One region of the Acidilutibacter cellobiosedens genome, then DNA from elsewhere that is predicted to be linked to it. Evidence: riboswitches for the same ligand, from Rfam matches in the RefSeq annotation. Region 1 holds a riboswitch; each other region holds the start of a gene.

Region 1 (7,708 bases):
ATCACCCATTGGAATCATAGCCATATCTGCACCCAATGAAAAAAATCCCATTCCAATAATAAGCAATACAGCACCGGATAAAAACAACAATGTGGTACCAACTGGCATAGGAATAATTGTAATACTTAAAAAAAGAACAATTATAGTTATAGGTAGCACAGATAACAATGCTTCTTTTACTTTTGCTTTCAGATTTCTTTTCATTTCTCGCCCCCTCAAATCTTTGATTTATATTTCATACTACATAAAAACATCATTTCACCTCAACAGTACCTAAAAGTTTAAAAAGTTCATTAAGCTCAGAAAAACCATTTAAAATCACTTGGAATTTTTCCTTTGGTATGGTTCGTAAAATAGGATCATATTTTTTTGCTCTTTCTCTTATATTTTTCAGTGCTTGTCTTCCATGCTCTGTCAAAGATAAAGAAACTATACGTTCATCTTCACTCTGCCGAACTCGATATATAAATCCTAATCTTTCAAGCTTTTTACATGTGGTAGAAACATTTCCCTGATTGATTTCAAAAATTTTTGATAAATTTCCTACAGTTATAATTTCATATTTTTGGACAGCAAAAAGGACATATGTCTGGATCACCGTTAGTCCTTCAGGTTGCACAATAGGATGCAGTACTTTCTCTGCTCCAACCTTAACAACGTGAAGAATATCCCATATTTCATCTTTAAACTCTTCTTCGAGCACAATAATCCTCCTCATTAAATTTATATGTTTTTTAAATCATATTTATATTAAATATTATATGATTTAAATATATTATTGTCAACATTAACCACAAAAATTTTTATTTTCCCTTTTGTTCGTAGTATCTTTCCACCGTAACATAAATATAATTGCCATTATTATCTGTACAGATTTAAATAATTAGAACATGTGATTGCAATATGTGCAATTTCAAAAATAATACATGGAAGTATGACAATGTAATTTTTCATCCAGAGTCCAACAAATAAAAAATACAAAGGCGGCATGGCGGCAAGCCCTATGATAAGAAGCCAAGGAGATACTACCCCCTGATAGTAAAAAATCCATGAGATATAATACCCTGCCAAAAATATAATCGCCAATCCAATATAAATGCCACTGTTTTTCTCACCCTTTTTATTTAATATCAAAATCAATAGAGCAACTGTCATGATTCCAAAAACCTGCTCTATAATATTAAATATTGGATACAGTGAAGAATTCTTCACAAGCACATTGTTAGCCGGCGGTATGAGCATCCATATAATGTTGGGGAACAATTGCAATACATACAATATAAGGCCTGTTAGTGAAAATCCAAATACATAATTTTTCATCTCTTTCATCTCCTCATTATATAAATAATCGAAATATGTTTATCGAACAAAAACTGCATAATAATCCTGTTTTTCCTATATTAGCATATCATAAATCTATAAAAAAATAAATCTCCGCTCTTTGCCCATTCAAAATGACAGAAACACAAAGCAGCCTCCTCCGGTGATATGTATTTTGCAATTAGTTTTTTATCTATATATAGGAAGGACCATCATACGTCAACGAAACCGATCCTCAATAAAATCCCATATAAAATAAAAATTTGTAGACATAAAAAAACAAACCTACTTTTAATAACATAAAAATAGGTTTGTTTTTTTATATGTTATCTGCTCAATTTAAACCTTTCGGAATTCCAAGTCTCAACCAGCTTGGCAGCTTCTGACTTAGGGTTATCGGCTCCACACACCGCAGACACCACAAAGAAACCGTCGATTCCGGTTCCAGCAAGCTCAGGTATATCGGCAAGCTTGACACCTCCGCCCACTACAACCGGAATCGGGCTGAGTCTGGCAAGTTCCGCAATATCGTCAAAACTTCTGGTAATTACTTTCCCATCTAAATCAAGCCCACAGTCCGGTTTTGTTTTTGTTTCATGCAACGGTCCAGCACCAAAATAGTCGATTTGACTGACATCTGCAGTTTTAATATACTCAAATAATTCATGTGTTCTGGCTGATAGACCAACGATGGAATTGCCGCCTAAATATTCCCGGCAGACTTCCACCGGGATATCCGATTGTCCGACATGGATTCCATCCACTTTTATCCCCTGCTTTCTCGCTGCCAGTACAACGTCAAGGCGGTCGTCCACGAGCAGTGCAACTTTGTCCGATTTACCGGCTTGCGCAATTACATTAGAAGCCTGACGGGTTAATTCAATCAGTTCACGTGCCGAAGCAATCTTTGAACGAATTTGTACACAGGAGAACCCAACCTCTACTGCATCTTTAATAATTTCTGCAACGTCTCGACCTTTTGTGTTCTCCGGTCCCACTACCAGATATGCTGAAATGTCTAATTTTTCTCTAATGCTCATTTTTACCTCCCAAAATACCGTTTATTTTATCAACTTTTGTATTTATCATGTTTGTACAGCCTGGGCGTATATCGGCCTTCAGAACGACTTCTGTGCGGATACCTTTGCCTGCGAGTACAAATGTCGCATCTTTTATGACCTTCATCACTTCATCCCACTCACCTTCAATTTCCGTAAACATGGAAGTTGTGCGATTAGGTAAACCCGATTCACGAATCACTTTCACGACTTCGGCTACTTCCGGCGCGAGCTCATTACCTACACCGCATGGTGCAATGGCTACTGCAATCAGTACATTCATCGATTAAACCTCCTTAATTTCAAATGGGTTATTTGCAATATCAGCCGCAGTGGCTTTATATAATTCGTCGATGAACGCAATCTGAAAACTTCCTGGACCATCCGCTTTACTTTCAGCACGGCTCGCCGCCAAATTGTACGCCGCAGTGGCAGTAAGTGCTGCAATAAATGGTGAAGCAGATGTTGCATATACTGCGACGACGCCACCCAATGAACAACCTGACCCGGTAATTTTCTCCATAAAGTAAGATCCTCCATAGGAAAAGGCTGCAATGGAACCATCCGTTATCAAATCCGTTTTACCGGATACGGCCACAGCCCCGCCTGTCCACTTCGCCAGTGCAACAGCAGCAATCTCTGCGTCGGTTACCGAATCCGTAGAATCAACGCCGCGGACATTGGATTGAGCTGTACCGCCCTCTAATCCCCATAAACCGGCCAACGCAATAATTTCCGAAGCATTCCCTCTGATTACATTTGGTTTATACTCCTTAAACTGCCGTAACAGTTGAGTCCTAAGTAATCCGATTCCGATTGCGACCGGATCCAGAACCCATGGTTTTCCAGCATCATACAGGGCTTTGACTGTACATGGCAGAGTCTGCTCATAAATCGGCAAGAGAGTACCGACATTTATATAGGTGGCGCCGCCGGCTTCCGCCAAAAATTCTCCCTCATCAGGCAGGTAAACCATAGCGGCGGACCCTCCGACAGCGAGCTGAGCATTAGCCACAAAATTAATAGTTACTGAATTCGTGATGGATCCTGCCATAGGATTTGTCCGCTTTACGGTTTCAACTGCTTGAATCATTCGGTTTTTAATATCTTCCTTACTAATCATTTTTATATTCCTCCTTCCACTGGTATTCCCCAAATCAAGTCTAATGATATCATCTCAGCTTCGTATCCAGTCCGTCCAGTATTCGGTTCATGGTGCGTACTGCACACATTTTGCCGCACATGGAACAACTATGCCGGTCTTCCGGCGGAATGCTTTCGTAATATTCTTTCGCCTTCTCTCCGTCCAGAGAGAGTTTAAAAATATCCTCCCATTCCAGTTTCCGACGAGCTTCACTGATCTGGAAATCCGCCATCCGTGCATTCTTCACGCCCTTGGCAATATCCGCCGCATGTGCTGCAATTTTGGAAGCAATAATTCCCTCTTTAACATCACTGAGGTCTGGAAGGCGCAAATGTTCTGCTGGGGTCACGTAGCACAAAAAATCTGCACCGTTTGCCGCCGCGATGGCCCCGCCGATAGCCGACGTAATATGGTCATAGCCGGGCGCTATATCGGTGACAAGGGGCCCCAACACATAAAAAGGTGCGCCGTGGCAAATCCGTTTTTCAATCTTCATGTTGGCCGCAATTTCATCCATAGCCATGTGGCCCGGACCTTCAACCAAAACCTGCACATCCTGCTTCCAGGCACGTTCTGTCAAATTTCCTATTTCCGTGAGCTCGGCAATCTGAGAAGCATCCGTCGAATCCGCAATACTTCCAGGGCGGAGCGCGTCGCCAAGGCTAACGGTTACGTCGTGTTCCCGCAGGATATCGAGCAGTTCGTCATAATACTCATAAAAAGGGTTTTCATTCCCCGTCATCTTCATCCACGCAAAAATCAGAGAACCACCGCGTGAAACAATATTCATCTGCCGCCTTTCGCGCAGGAAAATTTCCATGACCCGACGGTTGATACCCGCATGAATGGTCATAAAATCCACCCCTTCCTCCGCATGGGAACGTATGACTCTCAGAAAATCCTGTGCTGTGATTTCCTTCAGATCTTTTTCGAGATACCCAATGGCATCGTAAATAGGGACGGTACCGATCATCGCCAGAGAAATTTCAATCAATTTTTTACGGAATTCCCGTGTCTTTCCATAATTACTCAAATCCATAATTGATTCCGCACCGAATTTCTCTGCCAGCCTTACCTTCTCCATTTCCGCATGATAATCTGCGCAATCACCTGATATACCGAGATTAACGTTGACTTTCGTCCGCAGACCTTCGCCGATCCCGTAAGGGTGTAGCGATTTATGGCGGATGTTCGCCGGAATCACAATCCGACCCGATGCTACAAGAGCTAAAAGTTCCTGCTCTGTAAAACCTTCATCTTTAGCAACTCGCGAAAGTTCCTTTGTGACAATACCTTTTCTGGCCGCTTCCATCTGTGTTTTATAATTCATTCTGAATAGACTCCTTTCTTTAGTCCGTCGTTGCGGTAGGAGTCATAAAAAAAGACGTTCACCGATTTCAGCAAACATCTTTCTTATCAAATTCCGCTTCCCTACGTCAGTATTAACTAACAGGTTCAAAGGGTCAGGTTTTAACCTTCTCAACTTAATACGGACTTCAGCCCGCTTAGTCCCCCCGCAACATATTCGGTTTTATATAATAAAAAAGTGCCTCCTTCTATAAGAAAAGCACCTTAATCATTTCATGTAACAATTTGCTTCCCTTCGCCAGTATTAACTGACAGGTTCAAAGGGTCAGGTTTTAACCTTCTCAACTCATGTGGACCGCAGCCCATATAGTTCCCCCGCAATATAATCTGCAATTGTTTGGTGCGGGAAAGAGGACTTGAACCCCCACGTCAATGACACTAGATCCTAAGTCTAGCGCGTCTGCCAATTCCGCCATTCCCGCATAAAAGTAGTGACCCATCGGAGACTCGAACTCCGGACACCCTGATTAAAAGTCAGGTGCTCTACCACCTGAGCTAATGAGTCATTTTTATTATTATAATTATCTTGGGGTGGGTAATGGGATTCGAACCCATGGCCTCCAGAGCCACAATCTGGCGCCCTAACCAGCTAGGCTATACCCACCACAACAAAAAAATGGTGCACCTAGGAGGATTCGAACCCCCGGCACACGGATTAGAAGTCCGTTGCTCTATCCACCTGAGCTATAGGTGCAAAATTAACATTTGGAGCGGGTGAAGGGAATCGAACCCTCGTAACTGGCTTGGGAAGCCAGTACTCTACCATTGAGCTACACCCGCAAGGACTCATAAATCCTTTCTCGCTGACACAATTCACTGTCACACTGTGACCCTTTCTGCTAACATTATATGATTATAACAGATAAAAATATCCTTGTCAATACGTCAAAATCAAATTTCTATAATATCTGCCTTTATTTTATCTCCGATTTCTACAATTGCAAAGGTCCTCTTATGCCTTCCTCTCGGCATTGAGGGACTTCCGGGATTTAGAAAAATCATGCCATCCTTCTTTTCAATAGATGGTATATGAGTATGACCATATAGTATCAAATCTGCATTTTCTTCTTTTCCTGCATAATATAAATTTAGAATACCCATTTTTACATTATATTTATGCCCATGGGTTAGAAATATTCTCTTATCTCCAATATTCAATATAGTCTCCTCATTTTTCTTCTCCGTATAAAAATCACAATTCCCTCTTATTTTTATAGTATTAATATTTAATCTCTTTTCAATTTCAATTCCATCTTCGATATAATCTCCTAAATGAATAATCATATCAGGTTTTTCTAAGTATTCGACCTTTTTAATAAATTCATTTATTCTTCCATGGGTATCACTCACTACAAATATTCTCACTGCTTATCACCTTCACATATGTTTCCTAATTTTCGTTTATATTTCATTCAAAAAAATTTTTAGCTCTTCTTTTAATTTTTTCAAAGCTCTACTCCTGTGGCTTATTTTATTTTTAATTTCTTCTCCTAATTCTGCAAAAGTCCTATCATATCCGTCTACTATAAACAGAGGATCATATCCAAATCCTTCTGTACCTCTTTCTTCAAATCCTATTTTCCCCCTGCATTCTCCTGTTACAGTTTTCGTTCTTTTTCCGTCTGTTATTGCTATAACTGTCTTAAATACTGCATTTCTTTCTTTTAGTGGTACCCCCTTAAGATTGTTAAGAAGTTTTTTATTATTTTTTCTGTATGTAGAGCCTTCTCCCGAATATCTTGCAGAATATAAGCCCGGTTCTCCATTTAATTTATCTACAAAAAGTCCCGTATCGTCAGCAATAACTATTCCTCCGGCTATTTGTTGAATTTCTGTTGCCTTTTTGATGGCATTTTCTTCCAAAGTAGTACCATTTTCCTCTATACTAAATTCTTTTAATCCTATTTCATCTTTAGATAAAATTTCAATGTTGAATCCATCAAGAATATCCTTTATTTCTTCTACCTTATGAATATTTCCTGTAGAAAGGATCAACTTTCTTCTCTCCATTTTATTCACCTTCTGATTGCGGAATTTGTCCTATTAATTTGCCTATATCTCCTAAAGATCTTTTTTGAATTCTTATGAGTTCTTCGTTCCCTTTTTTGGCTAAATTCAACATTTCATTTAATTCTCCATAAGTAAATGTTCCCTTTTCTCCTGTTCCTTGTATTTCTATAAACTCTCCCCTATCATTCATAGCAATATTCATATCAACTCTTGCTTTATAATCTTCTATATAGCACAAATCCAATATTGGTACTCCACCAAAAATTCCTACACTTATTGCTGATACATAATGAGTTATAGGGATATAAGGCAATTCCCCCTGAACATAAAGTTTATTCATAGCCTCTACTAAGGCTACATATGCTCCCGTAATTGATGCAGTTCTTGTACCCCCATCAGCCTGTATTACATCACAATCTATCCAAATAGTTCTTTCTCCAATCTTATCTAACTTAACCGAATTCCTCAAAGCTCTTCCGATAAACCTTTGAATTTCTTGAGATCTGCCTTCGATTTTCCCCCGAGAAGAATCTCTGACTTTCCTATTCATAGTTGAACCGGGCAACATAGAATATTCTGCTGTAATCCATCCTGTATTTGTCCCTTTTAAAAAAGTTGGTACCTTGTCATCTATCATAGCTGTACAAATTACCTTTGTTTCCCCGATCTCTATGAGTGCTGAGCCTTGGGGATGTTTCAAATAATTTCTTGTAATATTAACTTCTCTTAATTCATCATATTTTCTTCTATCTATCCTTTGCATAAAAACATCTCCCAACTATATTATTACATTCTAATAATAACAGAA
Region 2 (7,708 bases), 820 kb from region 1:
ATAGTAAAGGGGATAGGCGGCATTTATTATGTAAACACAAAAATAGGAATGTATGAATGCAAAGCAAGAGGGATTTTTAGGAAAAAGAATATTACGCCCCTTGTAGGAGATAATGTGTTAATCGATGAAAATCCCTCGGCTCATACAGGGTATATGCTAGAAATCAGAGAAAGAAAAACGAAATTTGAAAGGCCTCCAGTAGCTAATATTACCCAAACTGTAATAGTTATGAGTATCAAAAATCCTGATATTAACTTGTGGCTTTTGGACAGATTTTTGATATTAGCCAAATATGAAAAAATAAAAGAGATAATATGTATAACTAAAAATGATTTATGCGTTAACAAGGAAGAAATTAATTTGATAAAGAAAATTTACAATTCCGCCGGATATGAAGTATTGGGACTCAGCAAATTTTTTGATGAAGGAATGGATAGATTAAGAGAGATTTTAAAGGACAACATAACAGTATTTTCTGGGCCTTCCGGAGTAGGAAAATCTTCACTGCTGAATAAAATACAGCCGGATTTGAGTTTGCAGACGGGAGAAATTAGTCATAAGACTAAAAGAGGAAAACATACTACAAGACATGTGGAATTACTGGAACTTAAAGGCGGAGGCTATGTAGTAGATACTCCGGGTTTCAGTACTTTGAACATTGAATTTATTAAAAATGAATCAGAGGTTCAGCAGTACTTTAATGAGATAGCGGAGAATAGCGGCAATTGTAAGTTTTCCGACTGCCTTCACTATAAAGAGGTTGACTGTGAGGTAAGGAGGAAAGTTGAAGATGGAGTCATAAGCAGGGAAAGATATGAAAATTATTTGAGATTTCTTCAAGAGATAAAAAGTAACAAAAGGAGATATTAAAATGATAAAGATCGCACCATCAATATTATCTGCTGATTTCAGCAATTTAAAAGATGAATTGAAGAAAGTGGAAGAGGGAGGAGCGGATTTTATTCATCTGGACATTATGGATGGAAATTTTGTTCCGAATATTACTTTCGGACCTCCTGTGATTAAAAGAATAAGAAATGTAACAAAATTACCTTTTGATGCTCACCTTATGATAGAAAATCCCGAAAGGTATATAGATGATTTTGTAGATGCAGGGGCAGACATTATTACCGTTCATGAAGAATCTACCCGCCATCTTCACAGGACAATTCAGAGCATTAAGAATAGGGGAATAAGGGCAGGAGTAGCGTTAAATCCCTCAACGCCTTTAAATAATATTGAATATATCATGGAATATATCGACATGGTATTAATAATGACCGTGAATCCGGGATTCGGGGGCCAGTCCTTTATTTCGTCAATGAAGAGGAAAATTTCAGATCTTAAGGATATTATTGATAAGAGAAAATTAAACATCGAAATACAGGTAGACGGAGGAATAAAGTTAGATAATGCAAGAGAAATAGCCAATCTGGGAGCAGAAATATTGGTAGTAGGTTCCGGAATATTTGCGGCAGAGGACCCAACAGAGGAGACAAAGAAATTTAAAAATATATAGTGAAATTTTATATGATTCATGTTATAATAAGGGTGCAAAATAAAATATAGTTTTAACACTAGGGGAGTCGCAATGACTGAGAGGGAAGTTAATCTTCCGACCCTTGAACCTGAAATGGATAATACCAGCGGAGGGAAGTGTAATTGTTTATGATTAAAAACCCATTGCCTTTTCAGGTAATGGGTTTAATTTTTTATTAGGAGGGATTTATAATATGTCGGATTCAAAGAAATGGAGTACTAAAATGATTGCTGAAGGCGGAATAATGATTGCATTGGCTACTCTTTTAAGTTATGTAAAGGTGTATGAAGCTCCTCAGGGAGGCTCCATAACTGCCGGAAGTATGATACCTATCATGATATTTGCAATAAGGTGGGGAGTAGGACCGGGAATAATAGTTGGAGGAATATATGGTGTGCTTCAGTGTATACTTAATCCTCAAGTCTATCATATTGCTCAGTTTTTCTTGGATTATCCTTTGGCTTTTGCTTGTTTGGGTTTTGTAGGAATTTTTAATTTTAAGAGAGAAAAATATACGACAAAGGATTACATTATACTTATAATAGGTATATTATTATCTGTAGGAGGAAGATTTATATGCCATCTTCTTTCCGGAGTAATATTCTTTGCCGAATATGCAGGAGGGCAAAATCCTTGGATATACTCTGCAGGATACCAGATGAGTTATCTTCTTCCAGAGTTTATTATATCGTCCGTAGTAATGTCTATACTGCTGAAACCTTTGAGTAAACTTAGAAAATAAGATTGAGGGGATTTTATGAAGGGGCTTATTATATCAAACGGAGAAATTAAGAATGACAAATTATTAAGAGATGTGGCAAGAGATTCGGATTATATAATTTGTGCCGACGGCGGAGCTGACTATATAGCCGATACATCTATCAAGCCAGACTTCTTGATAGGAGACTTTGATTCTATAGATAAGGATACGTTTAGAAAGATGGAAAGGGATAAGGTGACAATTAAAAAGTTTCCCATAAAAAAGGATTATACGGATACAGAATTAGCCATCAACATTCTTATTGAAAAAGGTGCCGAAGAGATAATTTTTATGGGAGCAACGGGCTCAAGATTAGATCACAGTCTTGCCAATATTCATCTTCTCTATAAATTATATAAAATGAATATTAAAGGAACTATTGTTGATGAAAACAACAAGATATTTATCGGATATGGAGATATTGTTATTGAAAAAGAGGAAAATACCTATGTTTCAATAATCCCCATGTGGGAAAGGGGAAGCATAGTTACATTAAAAGGTTTCCAATATGAAACAGATAGAAAAAAGTTCGAATTTTCTTCATCCTATGGAATAAGCAACAGAATAGTCAAAGACAGAGGAGAAATTAAAATCGAGTCGGGAGAATGTATAATTGTTATATCCAAGGACTGATCTTCTTTATATGGAAAATACAATTTTGTAACTATAATATATATATCTGAATAATATGTAGTAAAGTTTGTGGCAAGAGGTGGTGGTTTTATGAGAGGGGGGAAACCTTGGCATATTAGACCTCCGCATAGATGTAGACGCGGTCCCTTCAGAATAATAGGACTGATTTTGATGATATTGGGAGGAATATTAATTATTAAGGTAATACCGATTAATTTTTGGCTTCTTATATTTGCTTTTGTTATATTCATAACAGGTCTTCTACTATATAAATGCGGATAGACACAAGGGGACGGTTCTTCCGTGCTGTTTAAACAGCACGGAAGAACCGTCCCCTTGTGTTAAATTATAATGCTCTTGTTACATTTCCGGATCTTAAACATCTTGTACAAACGTAAATCCTTTTTGGGGATCCATCAACAATGGCTTTAACTTTTTTTATGTTAGGAGACCAGGTTCTGCTGCTTTTTCTATTTGAAAAGCTAACCTTCTTCCCGAATGTTTTTTCTTTTCCGCATATTTCACAACGTTTTGACACAAGAAACACCTCCTCAAATCTATGCTGAATTTCATTATTTTTCATATGCTTTATTATTACAGCATATAATTATTCAATAACAACATAATCTATTTTAACATAATGGATATTAAAAATGCAATACGTAGAATTAAATTTAAAAGATAAACAGCAATAGTTGAACTATTTGATATAATAAGGTAAAATGTAATCATATAAATATTTAGGAGGAGGTAGAATATGCCAGCGAAATTTAATGACGAATACGGATATATTTCCATAGATGATGATGTGATAGCAACAGTTGCAGGATTATCCGCAATGGAATGTTACGGAATAGTAGGTATGGCAACCAAGAGTGCTACGGAAGGCTTCTTTGAGTTATTAAAATGGGAAAATCTATCTAAAGGAGTGAAAGTTCACACAAATGAAACACATATAGTTGTTGATTTATTTGTCATACTTCAATATGGAATAAGAATGACGGTAGTTGCCGAAAATATAATTGAAAAAGTTAAATATAATGTTGAAAATCAAACAGGACTGAAGATAGAAAAAATAAATGTGTTTATTCAGGGTGTTAGGGTACAAAAGTAGTAAAGGAGGTACTTGATATTGAATAAGGAATATATAGACGGCCAGGATCTCAAAAAGTTATTCATAGGAGCAGCAAACTATTTAGATCAACATAAAGACGAAGTAAATTCTTTAAATGTTTTCCCGGTACCTGATGGAGACACAGGCACAAATATGTCCTTAACATTGAAATCGGCTGTAAAACAAATATTGAATCTTGAGGAATTAAGCGTAGATAAAGTAGCAGCAGCAGCAAGTAACGGATCCTTAATGGGAGCAAGAGGAAATTCAGGAGTTATACTTTCTCAGCTTTTTAGAGGCCTGTCTAATGGATTGAAAGGGAAGAAAGTGGCTTATATAAAGGATTTTGCGGAAAGCTTCAATATGGCTCAGGAGACCGCATATAAGGCCGTCATGAAGCCAACGGAGGGTACTGTTTTAACGGTAGCAAGAGAATGTGCCGACAAAGCAGCACAGCTAAGTAAAGATGAAAAATATATATCCGAATTTTTGTATAAAATAATAGAATACGGTAATGAAGTACTTAATAAAACTCCTGATATGCTTCCTGTACTTAAACAAGCAGGAGTAGTTGATGCAGGAGGAAAGGGGTTACTAGTAATACTTCAAGGTGCATATAATACTTTGAATACTGACGAGGAAATTGAATTTCATGAGACCAGTACAGGTGCAAAGACTCAGAGTCAGAATATGAATTTCCATAAGGATATTGATACCAATGATATAAAATTCGGGTACTGTACTGAATTTTTAGTAAATAATACGGATAAAAATCCCCAAGTCTTCAGAGAGGAATTAGCTCCCCTTGGAGACTCTCTTCTTGTGGTAGGGGGAGATAATTTTATAAAAGTTCATATTCATACAAATAATCCCGGTATAGTTTTGGAAAAGGCAGTAGAGATTGGAGAATTAAATGATATTAAAATCGATAATATGAGACGTCAACATCGAAGGCTTGTTGTTACCGAGGAAGAAGAAAAGAAAGCAGAAGAGAACGAAAAAGAAGAAGAAAATTTGGAAAATGATGAAATCAGAAAGTACGGAATCATAACTGTATCAATGGGGGATGGAATATCCGAAGTTTTTAAGGGATTGCATGCGGATTATATTATACCTGGTGGACAAACAATGAATCCCAGTACGGAAGATATATTGAATGCTGTTAATAAAATAAAGGCAGAAAATATTATTATATTCCCGAATAATAGCAATATAATTCTTGCAGCGGAACAGGCTAAAGAATTAAGTGACAAAAATATATATGTGTTTCCTACGAAGACTATCCCTCAGGGAATTTCTGCCCTGATATCCTTTAATGAAGAATTAAGTGTTGAAGAAAATATTGAGAATATGAAGGAAGCAATTGGGGAAGTAAAGACAGGGCAAATAACATATGCCGTGAGGGATACGGAGATGAATGGAACAAAGATTAAAAAAGGAGATATCATAGGAATCTCAAATGGAGATATAAAAGCTACAGGTCAAGATGTTCAGGAGGTATCTGAGAGGCTTTTAAACGATATGGTTGATAAAGATACGAGTATTGTAACTATATTCTATGGAAATGACACAGAAAAAGAGCAAGCTGATGAGTTGGCTGGAAAAATAGAAAAAGAACATAATGACTGTGATATAGAAGTTATATATGGAGGGCAGCCTTTATATTATTATATTTTTTCGATAGAGTAATTTCTTCTTCCCCTATTTTTATAGGGGAAAATCTGTTTAAGAGGTGAAAAAATGGATAGATTATCAGCGTCTGTCCAATATGTAAAAGGTGTTGGACCCAAAAGAGCAAGCAGACTTAAAAAGTTGGGGATAGTAACGATAGAGGATTTATTGTATTACTTTCCGAGAACATATGAGGATAGAACCAAATATTCCAAAATTAGGGATTGTGCGGATGGAGAAAAAGTCAGTTTAAATGTTGTAATTGCAGGTTCTCCTTCTATATTGAGGCCGAGAAGAAAATTGTCTATCCTTAAAGTACCTGTAAAGGACAGTACAGGTGCTGCATATTTGGTTTGGTTTAATCAGGATTACTTGGCTGATAATTTCTCTGAGGGAGAAGAAATATCGGTAAATGGAAAAATTAAAAGAAATAATTTCGAAACTCAGATAATATCTCCTGTTTATGAAAAAAGGAACAAGGGAAATAAAGTCGGAAGTATAGTTCCTATATATTCCGTGACTGATAAATTAAGCGTAAACGAAATGAATATAATGATTGCAAATGCATTGAAAGAATACATAGATGAAATAGAAGAAATTTTTCCTGATGACTTATTAAAATCCTTTAATCTGATTTCTATAAAGGATGCAATTAAAAATATTCATTTTCCCCAAAATAGAGAAACTTTTATGGCCGCAAGAAGGAGACTGGTATTTGAAGAATTATTTATCCTTCAACTGTGCCTCTTTATAATAAAGAAGAAATTCGGCCTTAAGGATGACGGCATATCCTTTGATAAAGATGTGAATATCAATGAATTTACAGAGAACCTGCCTTTTAAACTTACGAAGGCCCAGGAGAAGGTATTTGAAGAAATCCAAAGGGATATGGAAAGCAAGAGGCAGATGAACAGACTTATACAGGGAGACGTAGGTTCGGGGAAAACTGTTGTTGCTTTGATGGCAATATATAAAGCTGTTAAATCGGGATATCAGGCAACTATGATGGCGCCAACGGAAATATTGGCAAATCAGCATTATGAAAGTGTATGTAAGTTTTTTGACGGCATGGGAATCAAATGTGAGCTTTTAACGGGAAGTTTGAGTGTAAAGGCCAAAAAGAGAATATTGGATGAGTTGCAGTCCGATGACATAGATGTTCTTATAGGAACTCATGCTGTTATTCAGGACAATGTTAAATTTAATAAATTGGGGCTTGTAATAACGGATGAACAGCACAGGTTTGGGGTTAAGCAAAGAAAACTTCTTTCGGAAAAGGGATTGAATCCGGATACTATAGTAATGACAGCAACTCCTATACCAAGAACTTTAGCTTTAATTTTGTACGGGGACTTAGACATATCCATAATAGATGAACTTCCCCCTGGGAGAAAAAAAGTTGAGACTTATGCGGTAGGTGTAAGCTATATAAAAAGGGTGAATGAATTTATAAAAAAACAGGTAAGGGGAGGAAGGCAAGCTTATATAGTATGTCCTTTGATTGAAGAATCGGAAGAGTTGAATTTAAAGTCAGTTGAGGAATTATATGAGAAGTTCAAAAATGAAACATTTAAAGAATTTAGTGTAGGCCTTTTACATGGGAGAATGAAATCGAGCGAAAAAGATGAAATAATGGAAAATTTTAAGAGTCATAATATAGATATTTTAGTTTCTACAACTGTAATAGAAGTGGGAGTAAATATTCCTAACGCAAATATAATGGTTATATATAATGCGGAACGCTTTGGACTGAGCCAGCTTCACCAATTAAGGGGAAGGGTCGGGAGAGGGGAATACCAATCCTATTGTATACTTATAAATGAAAGCGGCAGCAAGATATCAAGAGAAAGAATGAAAATTCTTCAAAGTACCACAAACGGTTTTATAATATCGGAAAAAGATCTGGAGTTAAGAGGTCCCGGAGAATTTTTGGGACTCAAGCAGCACGGACTTCCCGATTTAAAGATTGCGAATCTATTTACCGATATGG
Region 3 (7,708 bases), 250 kb from region 1:
GAAGATAATATAAGCCATTGTAAAAAAAGTAGTAATACCTGCGATTATTTCTGTCCTGACATTTGTCCCTCTTTCATTTAACTGAAAAAACTTTTCCATTCTTAACTCCTCTCTTTCCATAATTATTATAATTCCTTAAAACATCAAACAAACTTCTCCAAGTTTTATTAATATATTACTTATATTATATAAAAATCTTTGTTTAGTCAAGATAAAAATGAACATCATTTTATGAATATATTTAAAAATCAAAATAAAAATTATGGCGATATTCCTCGAAATATACACAATATATCAATTAAATACAGATAAAAATTTATATTATAATAGTAAACATTAATAAGGATATATTCTATAATATCTCATTATTTGCCGAATATTTATTTTGTTTTTGCTTTTAATATTCAAACAAATTTAGAAAATATATTTTTATTGCTTGTGTTATATGAACATTTAATGTAATTCAAATAAAAAAAGGTTGCTGCAGTACAACAACCTTTTTTAGACTATTTAGTTATCTTCTGAACATACCTGTTTAATGTTATAAAAAGAATATACCGGAGACTACCAAAATTAGTATGCCGACAGCAATAAAAATACGATATATCTTTACAGAACTTTGATCATCTTTCTCCTTTATTAGATAATACGAACCCACTATAATTAAACCAGCTCCCACTAAAACACATAAAATAATCGATAAAATTCTCTTCATTATTTATTCCTCCATTTTAATAAAAGTGATGAATTTATAACAACTAAAACCGAACCAGCATTATGTAACAATGCACCAATTACCGGATTAAGGATTCCTGCCATTGCAAGAATTATGGAAACAAAGTTTAATCCCATAGAAAACGTCAAATTTATTTTAATAGTTTTCATAACCTTACGGGATAAAAGCAGCAAATAAGGAATGCTATCTATATTATCGTTAACAAGAGCAATGTCTGCCGCATCAATTGCTATATCACTTCCAATGCTGCCCATTGCTATGCCTATATAAGCCTTCTTCAATGCTAAGGCATCATTTATTCCATCGCCTATCATACAAATAAACTCATTTTTCTTTTGATATTGTTCTATCGCCAGCATTTTATCTTCCGGCAGACAATTAGCATATACATCGGGAATACCTGCTGTCTTTGCTATATGATTAGCTGCCTGTTCATTATCCCCGGTCAGTAAAAGGCTTTTTACTCCTATTTTGTTAATACTCTCTATCGTTACTGCCAAATTGTTACGAAGTATATCGGAGAAAGCAATTATGCCTGCAACCCAATTATCTATCGCCACATATATAATAGTACATCCGTTGTTTTTATATTTCTCTGCTGCACTTAATATTTCTTGGGGGATATCAATTGAACATTCTTTTAATAATTGTTCATTACCGGAAATAATTGTTTGATTACATATCTTTGCACTTACACCATGCCCGGCAATTATTTGAAAAGATGATGGTTCTTGAGGTAATGTATTAAACTTGGATTTAAAGTACTTTACTACGGTCTTCCCCAGCGGATGTTCTGAACGAAGCTCAGCGGATGCTGCTAAAGACAGCAATTCATCAGGGGTAATGTCCTTCTTGAAACTAACTATGTCAACAACAAAAGGTCTCCCATACGTCAACGTTCCTGTTTTATCAAAAGCAATCCGAGTCACTTTTGCGAGGCGTTCCAATGCATCCCCTTCTTTAACCAAAATACCATGCGTAGCAGCATTACCAATTCCCGCCATAATCGCAGTAGGTGTAGCCAATATTAATGCACATGGACAAAATACAACTAAAATAGTAACGGATCTAATAATCTCCTTGGTAAAAAACCAGGTAATTACAGCAGACATTAAGGCAATAACTACAATCCATGTTGCCCACCTATCGGCAATTCCCACAATTTCTGCTTTATCCGCATCAGCTGATTTTACCAATCGAATCATTCTTTGCAAGGAACTGTCTTGACCTACTCTAACAGCTTTCATATCAAAAGGACCAAATTGATTGACAGTACCGCTGAAAACCTCGTCACCTACCTCTTTATCAATAGGTAAAGATTCCCCTGTCATAACTGATTGATCAATAGAAGTTTGTCCACTGACAATGATTCCGTCTACTGCAATAGTTTCACCTGCAAGAACTCTCAATTTATCTCCGACTTGGACTTTCTCGGCAGATATAACACTCTCAACTCCGTCATTAATAACTCTTGCTGTCATAGGAGTTAAATGAATCAGTTTTTCAATTCCTGCACGTGCTTTTGCTCCCGTTCTCTCTTCCAATAGTGAACCGACGGCCATAATAAAAGCAATTTCACCGGCAGCGAAAATTTCCCCAATGAATATGGAAGCAACTAATGCCAAGGATACTAATAAATCTGCTTTTATGTCAAATTTAGTAAACAGTCCAATAGCCGCATCTTTCAAAATCGGTATTCCACAAAAAATAATTGCAACCCATGCTGCATCAACAGAAAAAATACTCAGGTGAAAAAAACTGATTATCAATGAAATAGCCGAAATTATAAGAAAAAATATGTCTCGCTTTTCCTTATTTTTATCAAAAATCTTTACAGATTCCATATGCTCACCTTCTTTCTTTACTATGTTACATACCTATACCCCTATATGTATATAATATAGGAAAAAAATAATTTTGTCAATAATAAAATACGGGTCATAAAAAAACAGCCGTTATATTCTAACAACTGTTCTTTGTTATTTATGCTAAGACATTCTCGAAAAATGCTCTATTGCTTTTGCAAATTGAGCAATAGTTTTTTCTGCATCTCCGTGCTCGATTCCATCTCTTACGCAATGGTTTAAATGACCTTCTAATATAATCTGCCCCACTTTATGCATTGCACTTTTGGCAGCATTGATTTGAATCAGAATATCTTCACATGGAACATCTTGATCAATCATTTTATCTATGGCATTTATCTGACCAGCAATTTTCTTGATTCGTCTATGCAAATTATCCGCATCCATACATTGACGCATTTTATCGCCTACTTTCATACTTAATCACCATTAGATTATAATTATAAATTATCATTGATATGTTTTTCTGTCAAGAAAAATACATATAGTATTCATCTATTGTAACTTTTCCCATTCAAGAAATACTTCTTCAAATTGCATCTCTAATGTTTCTTTTTCATTAAACAGTTCACTAAGCCGTACCGCATTTGAATTATTTAAATTCATAAGTTCATCAATAAGATTTAATTTTTCTTCAATGGAATTCATTTCTTCTTCCAATTTTTTTAATTTCTGGTTCTTATCCGGCATTTTAACTTTCTTCTCGGGTGTTTTCCGAACTTCTTTTATATTTTCCTTCGGAAATTCAACTTCCAGATCCTTCTTTTTCTCTTCCAAATATTCATCATAATTCATTGGGTATAATTTTCCATTTCCATTGTCCAATACCATGATTTTATCGGCAATCTTTCTTATAAAATATCTGTCATGGGAAACAAATAATAGAGTTCCGTCATAGTCCGTTAAAGTTTCTTCCAATACTTCTCTCGAATCCATGTCTAAATGATTGGTAGGCTCATCTAAAATCATAAAATTTACCTCTTCATATAATAAAGAACATAATTTCAGCCGCCTTTTTTCTCCTCCTGATAAGGTTCTAATTTTCTTATTTACATCCTCCTGAAAATATAAAACTTTAGCCAGTTCTGATCTTGCCTCACTTACAGTAACTTTGTGCTCCTCTATAAAATATTCAAGTAATGTTTTTTCTTCATCTCTAAAAATTACATTCTGAGGAAGATAACCTATTTTTATACTGGCTCCCAAGGAAACGCAACCTTTATCTGCCGGTATCTTTCCCAAAATAATTTTCAGTAAAGTGGTTTTTCCGCTTCCGTTATTTCCCATTATACATAATCTATCCTGATAAAATAGCGTAAAGGACAAATCAGAGAACAACATTTTTTCTCCAAAGGATTTCTCAATCATCTCCGCTTTAAGAACAATTTTCCCAGAACGTTGCGCCTTTTGGTGAGGTAATCTGATCTTTCTGCTTTCCAACACGGGACGGTCCAATACTTCTATTTTGCCTAAACGTTTTTCAATTTCTTTAGCACGTTTATACATAACTTCACTATCTCTCATTTTTCCCCATATTCTAAATCTTTGAACCTGCTTTTCCATTGTATCGATTTTTTTCTGTTGATTTTGGTATGCCTTATACTCCAATAAAAATCGTCTTTCTCTCTCTGCTGTATAATCACTGTAATTCCCATCATATAATTCCGCTTTGTCAGAATGCAACTCTATAATTCTGTTCACTACATTATCGAGAAAACATCTGTCATGGGAAATGACTAATACAACTCCTTTATAATTTTTTAGAAACTCTTCCAACCACTCAACAGAAGAAATATCCAAATGATTGGTAGGTTCATCCATAAGAAGAATGTCCGGTTCTTCCAAAAGAAGTTTTCCCAGCATAACCCTCGTCTTTTCTCCTCCGCTTAATTCTTCAAATCTCATTTTCCTATATGAATCCGCAATATTTAGCCCATTATATATTTTGTTTATACGGGTTTCAACTTCGTATCCCCCGTTTATCTCATATTGTTCCATAAGATACCCGTATCTTTTTAATACTTTATCTAAATTTCCTCCCTTCAATTTTTTTATTTTCTGCTCAACAGATTTCATTTCCTTCTTGATTTCCCAAAGTTTCTGAAAAGCCAGTTCAAATATTTCCATAACAGTCGTATCCGGCTTGAATTCAAATATTTGATCTAAATATCCAACCTTTGTATCCTTACTGAAATTTATACTCCCTCCCTGATAATCTTCAGCTCCTATGAGAATCTTCATCAATGTGGTTTTCCCGCATCCGTTTTTTCCGATAAGCCCTATTCTCTCGTTTGTCTTCAATTCAAAGGATATATTTTCAAATATTTTATTTGCACCATAATATTTAATTAAATTATTTATACTGCATTCAATCATTATTATCTTCCTTTCCATATTTATTACGCTGCAAACGTCCTTTTCCCACCCGACCATAAAATATATATAAAAAAACCCAAAGCCAAAATTAGCCTTGGGTTCCACTGGACATGTTTAAATATGTTTATCCCTCAATACTAATATGGTTTTTGCAGCTTGAATCTATTTTTGGACGCACCTATCCCGTAAAGAGAAAAATTTGCGTTAATATTCGATTCAAATACAATCCATCTTAATATTGTGCTCATTTAGTAAAGCTCCCCTTAATAATTTAAATACCTTCTTTAATTATATGTAAGAAATATAGTACTGTCAATTATTTTTGATGATAGTTTTGGTCAATCCATTTTGATATAAATCATAAAAATGGTGGGTAGGACCGCAGCCTTTACCAATAGCAAGTGAATGACGAATGGCAGTTGTGACATATTCCTTTGCTCTCCTTACAGCTTCCTGCAAATCAAATCCCAAAGATAAGTTGGAAGCAATGGCAGAAGAATATGTACAGCCTGTACCATGGGTATTTTTTGTATTGATACGTTGTGCTCTGAAATAATAAAACTGTTTGCCATCATATAGAATATCCAAGGCATCTCCAACAGCATGACCTCCCTTGACCAGCACATTTTTCACTCCCAAATCATATATATATTTTGCCCCTTGTTCCATATCTTCAGCAGAATTTATCTGTATTCCGGAAATTCTTTCTGCTTCCGGAATATTTGGTGTAAGAACATCTGCCAGGGGAAGTATTTCATGAATCAGTATATCAATGGCACTGGGATTCATGAGAGGACACCCATTTTTAGCATACATAACGGGATCGATCACTACATTTTGGGGTTTATACTCCTTAAGTTTACGTGCTACAGCTTTCATACAACAAGGCTGAGAAAGCATACCCACTTTTACGGCATCTACCCCGATATCCTCAAAAACGGCATCAATCTGTTTTTCAATCATCTCAGGAGCAACATCCTGTATATCAATAACACGGGATGTATTCTCCGCAACTACCGATACGATTACGCTCATGCCGTAAACGCCATGGGCCGCAAAGGTTTTAAGATCAGCTTGAATTCCCGCACCGCCGCTACAATCAGAGCCGGCAATTGTAAGAACTTTTTCCAAATTTATCTCCTCCTATAAATTAAAAATGGCACCTGCCGATCTTGGCAAGCACCATTTATTAAATACAATCATACAAATTTTGCTTCCCTACGCCAGTCTTAACTAACAGGTTCAAAGGGTCAGGTTTTACCTTCTCAACTCAAAGGAGTCCCCCCGCAAATATCTTTTGTTAATTATAATAACACTTTTTACTTTCAGAATCAATTGCTTCATGATAAATTTATCTATAATAATGCATATAATTAATATATTAACACTTTCCTGAATGAAAATCATAATAGGCATCTTCCATATTTTCGTGTTGATAAGTTTTTTTATTTGCTGTATAGTTATTATGTAATATAATGAAAAGGTATCCATTAAAGCATTAATATATTAACAAAAACTTTTTTTGAAATCCATTTAGGGTCAAGTCTGTAATAAGACAAAATAGAATTTTTTTATGGGTTATAAAAATAATTTATAGTTTGGGGGAAATTTATGACAGAGTTAATTTATGGTTTAATTGGAGGCACTGCCTTATTAATGTATGGAGTCGACAAAATGGGAGACGGGCTTGAAAAGGCTTCCGGTGAAATGATGAAAAAAATGCTTTCCGTTCTGACAGGAAGAATATGGAGTGCGTTTTTAGTCGGTACTTTTCTGACAGCCCTTGTTCAAAGCAGTACCGCAGTGACTGTACTAACTGTAGGTTTTGTCAATGCGGGTCTTATGAATTTTTCTCAAGCCATAGGAATAATATACGGAGCTAATATCGGCACTACTATAACGGCTCAACTTATGGCCTTGAGTTTTGATTTTAAGCTAACGGATATAGCTCTTCCAATACTCGGAATTGGTTTCGGAATAAATTTTTTCAGTAAAAATAAAACCGCCAAAAATATCGGTAATGCAATTATGGGTTTTGGAATGATGTTCTTAGGGCTAAAAATATTAAACAGCGGAGTACCGTATATGGAACACAGTAAAACTTTAAGGTACTTCTTTGAGACCTACGCATCCGTTCCCGTTATAGGAATATTACTGGGTGCTTTTGCTACTGCTATGGTTCACAGTAGTAGTGCCACTGTAGGTTTAGTAATGATATTGGGAAAAGCAAATCTAATAAATTTAAAGTCTGCTGTCTGTATTATGCTGGGAGATAATATAGGCACTTGTATTACCGCTCAGCTTGCGAGCTTGACAGGAAACATAAATGCCAGAAGAACAGCCTGGGCACATACTATCTATAATATTTCCGGTGTCTTGATTGCTGCTTTAATTTTGCCTCAATTTGTTCATGCAATACAAATTGTTACAAATTACATACAACCTAACGCAGATATAGGAGCTCAAATAGCAAATTCTCATACAATATTTAATGTCTTAAGTGCCCTTATATTTTTGCCTATAACTAAATACTATGTAAGATTCTTAGAGACTATAATTAAAGATAAAGGACCTAACTATGAAAGCCCTTCCATATACTTGGACAAACTCCTTTTAGATACTCCTGTTGCTGCTTTTAAAGCTATCATATCAGAAATAACAAGAGGCGCAGAAATATCTGAACAGATGCTGAAGGATGTAATGGAAGCCTTTTACGACAATGAACTTGATA

Evidence for each region. A riboswitch is a leader RNA that binds a small molecule or an ion and turns the genes downstream of it on or off. The one in region 1 is predicted to bind thiamine pyrophosphate.
Region 2: it holds a riboswitch for thiamine pyrophosphate, as region 1 does, so the genes downstream of both, thiT (energy-coupled thiamine transporter ThiT) here and thiC (phosphomethylpyrimidine synthase ThiC) in region 1, are expected to answer to the same signal.
Region 3: it holds a riboswitch for thiamine pyrophosphate, as region 1 does, so the genes downstream of both, thiD (bifunctional hydroxymethylpyrimidine kinase/phosphomethylpyrimidine kinase) here and thiC (phosphomethylpyrimidine synthase ThiC) in region 1, are expected to answer to the same signal.

What each region holds. Positions count from the first base shown of each region.
Region 1 covers NZ_CP035282.1:889,742-897,449, reverse strand. Annotated here, with positions in the region: gene EQM13_RS04275 (DUF1538 domain-containing protein) at 1-204, opposite strand, end outside; gene EQM13_RS04270 (MarR family winged helix-turn-helix transcriptional regulator) at 254-703, opposite strand; gene EQM13_RS04265 (hypothetical protein) at 862-1,320, opposite strand; gene EQM13_RS04260 (thiamine phosphate synthase) at 1,647-2,360, opposite strand; gene EQM13_RS04255 (thiamine-binding protein) at 2,350-2,661, opposite strand; gene thiM (hydroxyethylthiazole kinase) at 2,665-3,501, opposite strand; gene thiC (phosphomethylpyrimidine synthase ThiC) at 3,551-4,852, opposite strand; TPP riboswitch at 4,933-5,048, opposite strand; TPP riboswitch at 5,103-5,217, opposite strand; tRNA gene EQM13_RS04240 (tRNA-Leu) at 5,229-5,312, opposite strand; tRNA gene EQM13_RS04235 (tRNA-Lys) at 5,323-5,395, opposite strand; tRNA gene EQM13_RS04230 (tRNA-His) at 5,418-5,494, opposite strand; tRNA gene EQM13_RS04225 (tRNA-Arg) at 5,508-5,584, opposite strand; tRNA gene EQM13_RS04220 (tRNA-Gly) at 5,597-5,670, opposite strand; gene EQM13_RS04215 (metallophosphoesterase) at 5,782-6,255, opposite strand; gene rdgB (RdgB/HAM1 family non-canonical purine NTP pyrophosphatase) at 6,292-6,900, opposite strand; gene rph (ribonuclease PH) at 6,902-7,663, opposite strand.
Region 2 covers NZ_CP035282.1:1,710,989-1,718,696, forward strand. Annotated here, with positions in the region: gene rsgA (ribosome small subunit-dependent GTPase A) at 1-870, shown strand, start outside; gene rpe (ribulose-phosphate 3-epimerase) at 872-1,519, shown strand; TPP riboswitch at 1,570-1,672, shown strand; gene thiT (energy-coupled thiamine transporter ThiT) at 1,734-2,282, shown strand; gene EQM13_RS08190 (thiamine diphosphokinase) at 2,298-2,933, shown strand; gene EQM13_RS08195 (hypothetical protein) at 3,024-3,215, shown strand; gene rpmB (50S ribosomal protein L28) at 3,280-3,471, opposite strand; gene EQM13_RS08205 (Asp23/Gls24 family envelope stress response protein) at 3,691-4,047, shown strand; gene EQM13_RS08210 (DAK2 domain-containing protein) at 4,066-5,736, shown strand; gene recG (ATP-dependent DNA helicase RecG) at 5,788-7,708, shown strand, end outside.
Region 3 covers NZ_CP035282.1:1,142,916-1,150,623, reverse strand. Annotated here, with positions in the region: gene EQM13_RS05450 (NCS2 family permease) at 1-99, opposite strand, end outside; gene EQM13_RS18200 (hypothetical protein) at 542-715, opposite strand; gene EQM13_RS05445 (heavy metal translocating P-type ATPase) at 715-2,580, opposite strand; gene EQM13_RS05440 (metal-sensing transcriptional repressor) at 2,725-3,018, opposite strand; gene abc-f (ribosomal protection-like ABC-F family protein) at 3,097-4,995, opposite strand; gene thiD (bifunctional hydroxymethylpyrimidine kinase/phosphomethylpyrimidine kinase) at 5,290-6,108, opposite strand; TPP riboswitch at 6,175-6,273, opposite strand; gene EQM13_RS05425 (Na/Pi cotransporter family protein) at 6,589-7,708, shown strand, end outside.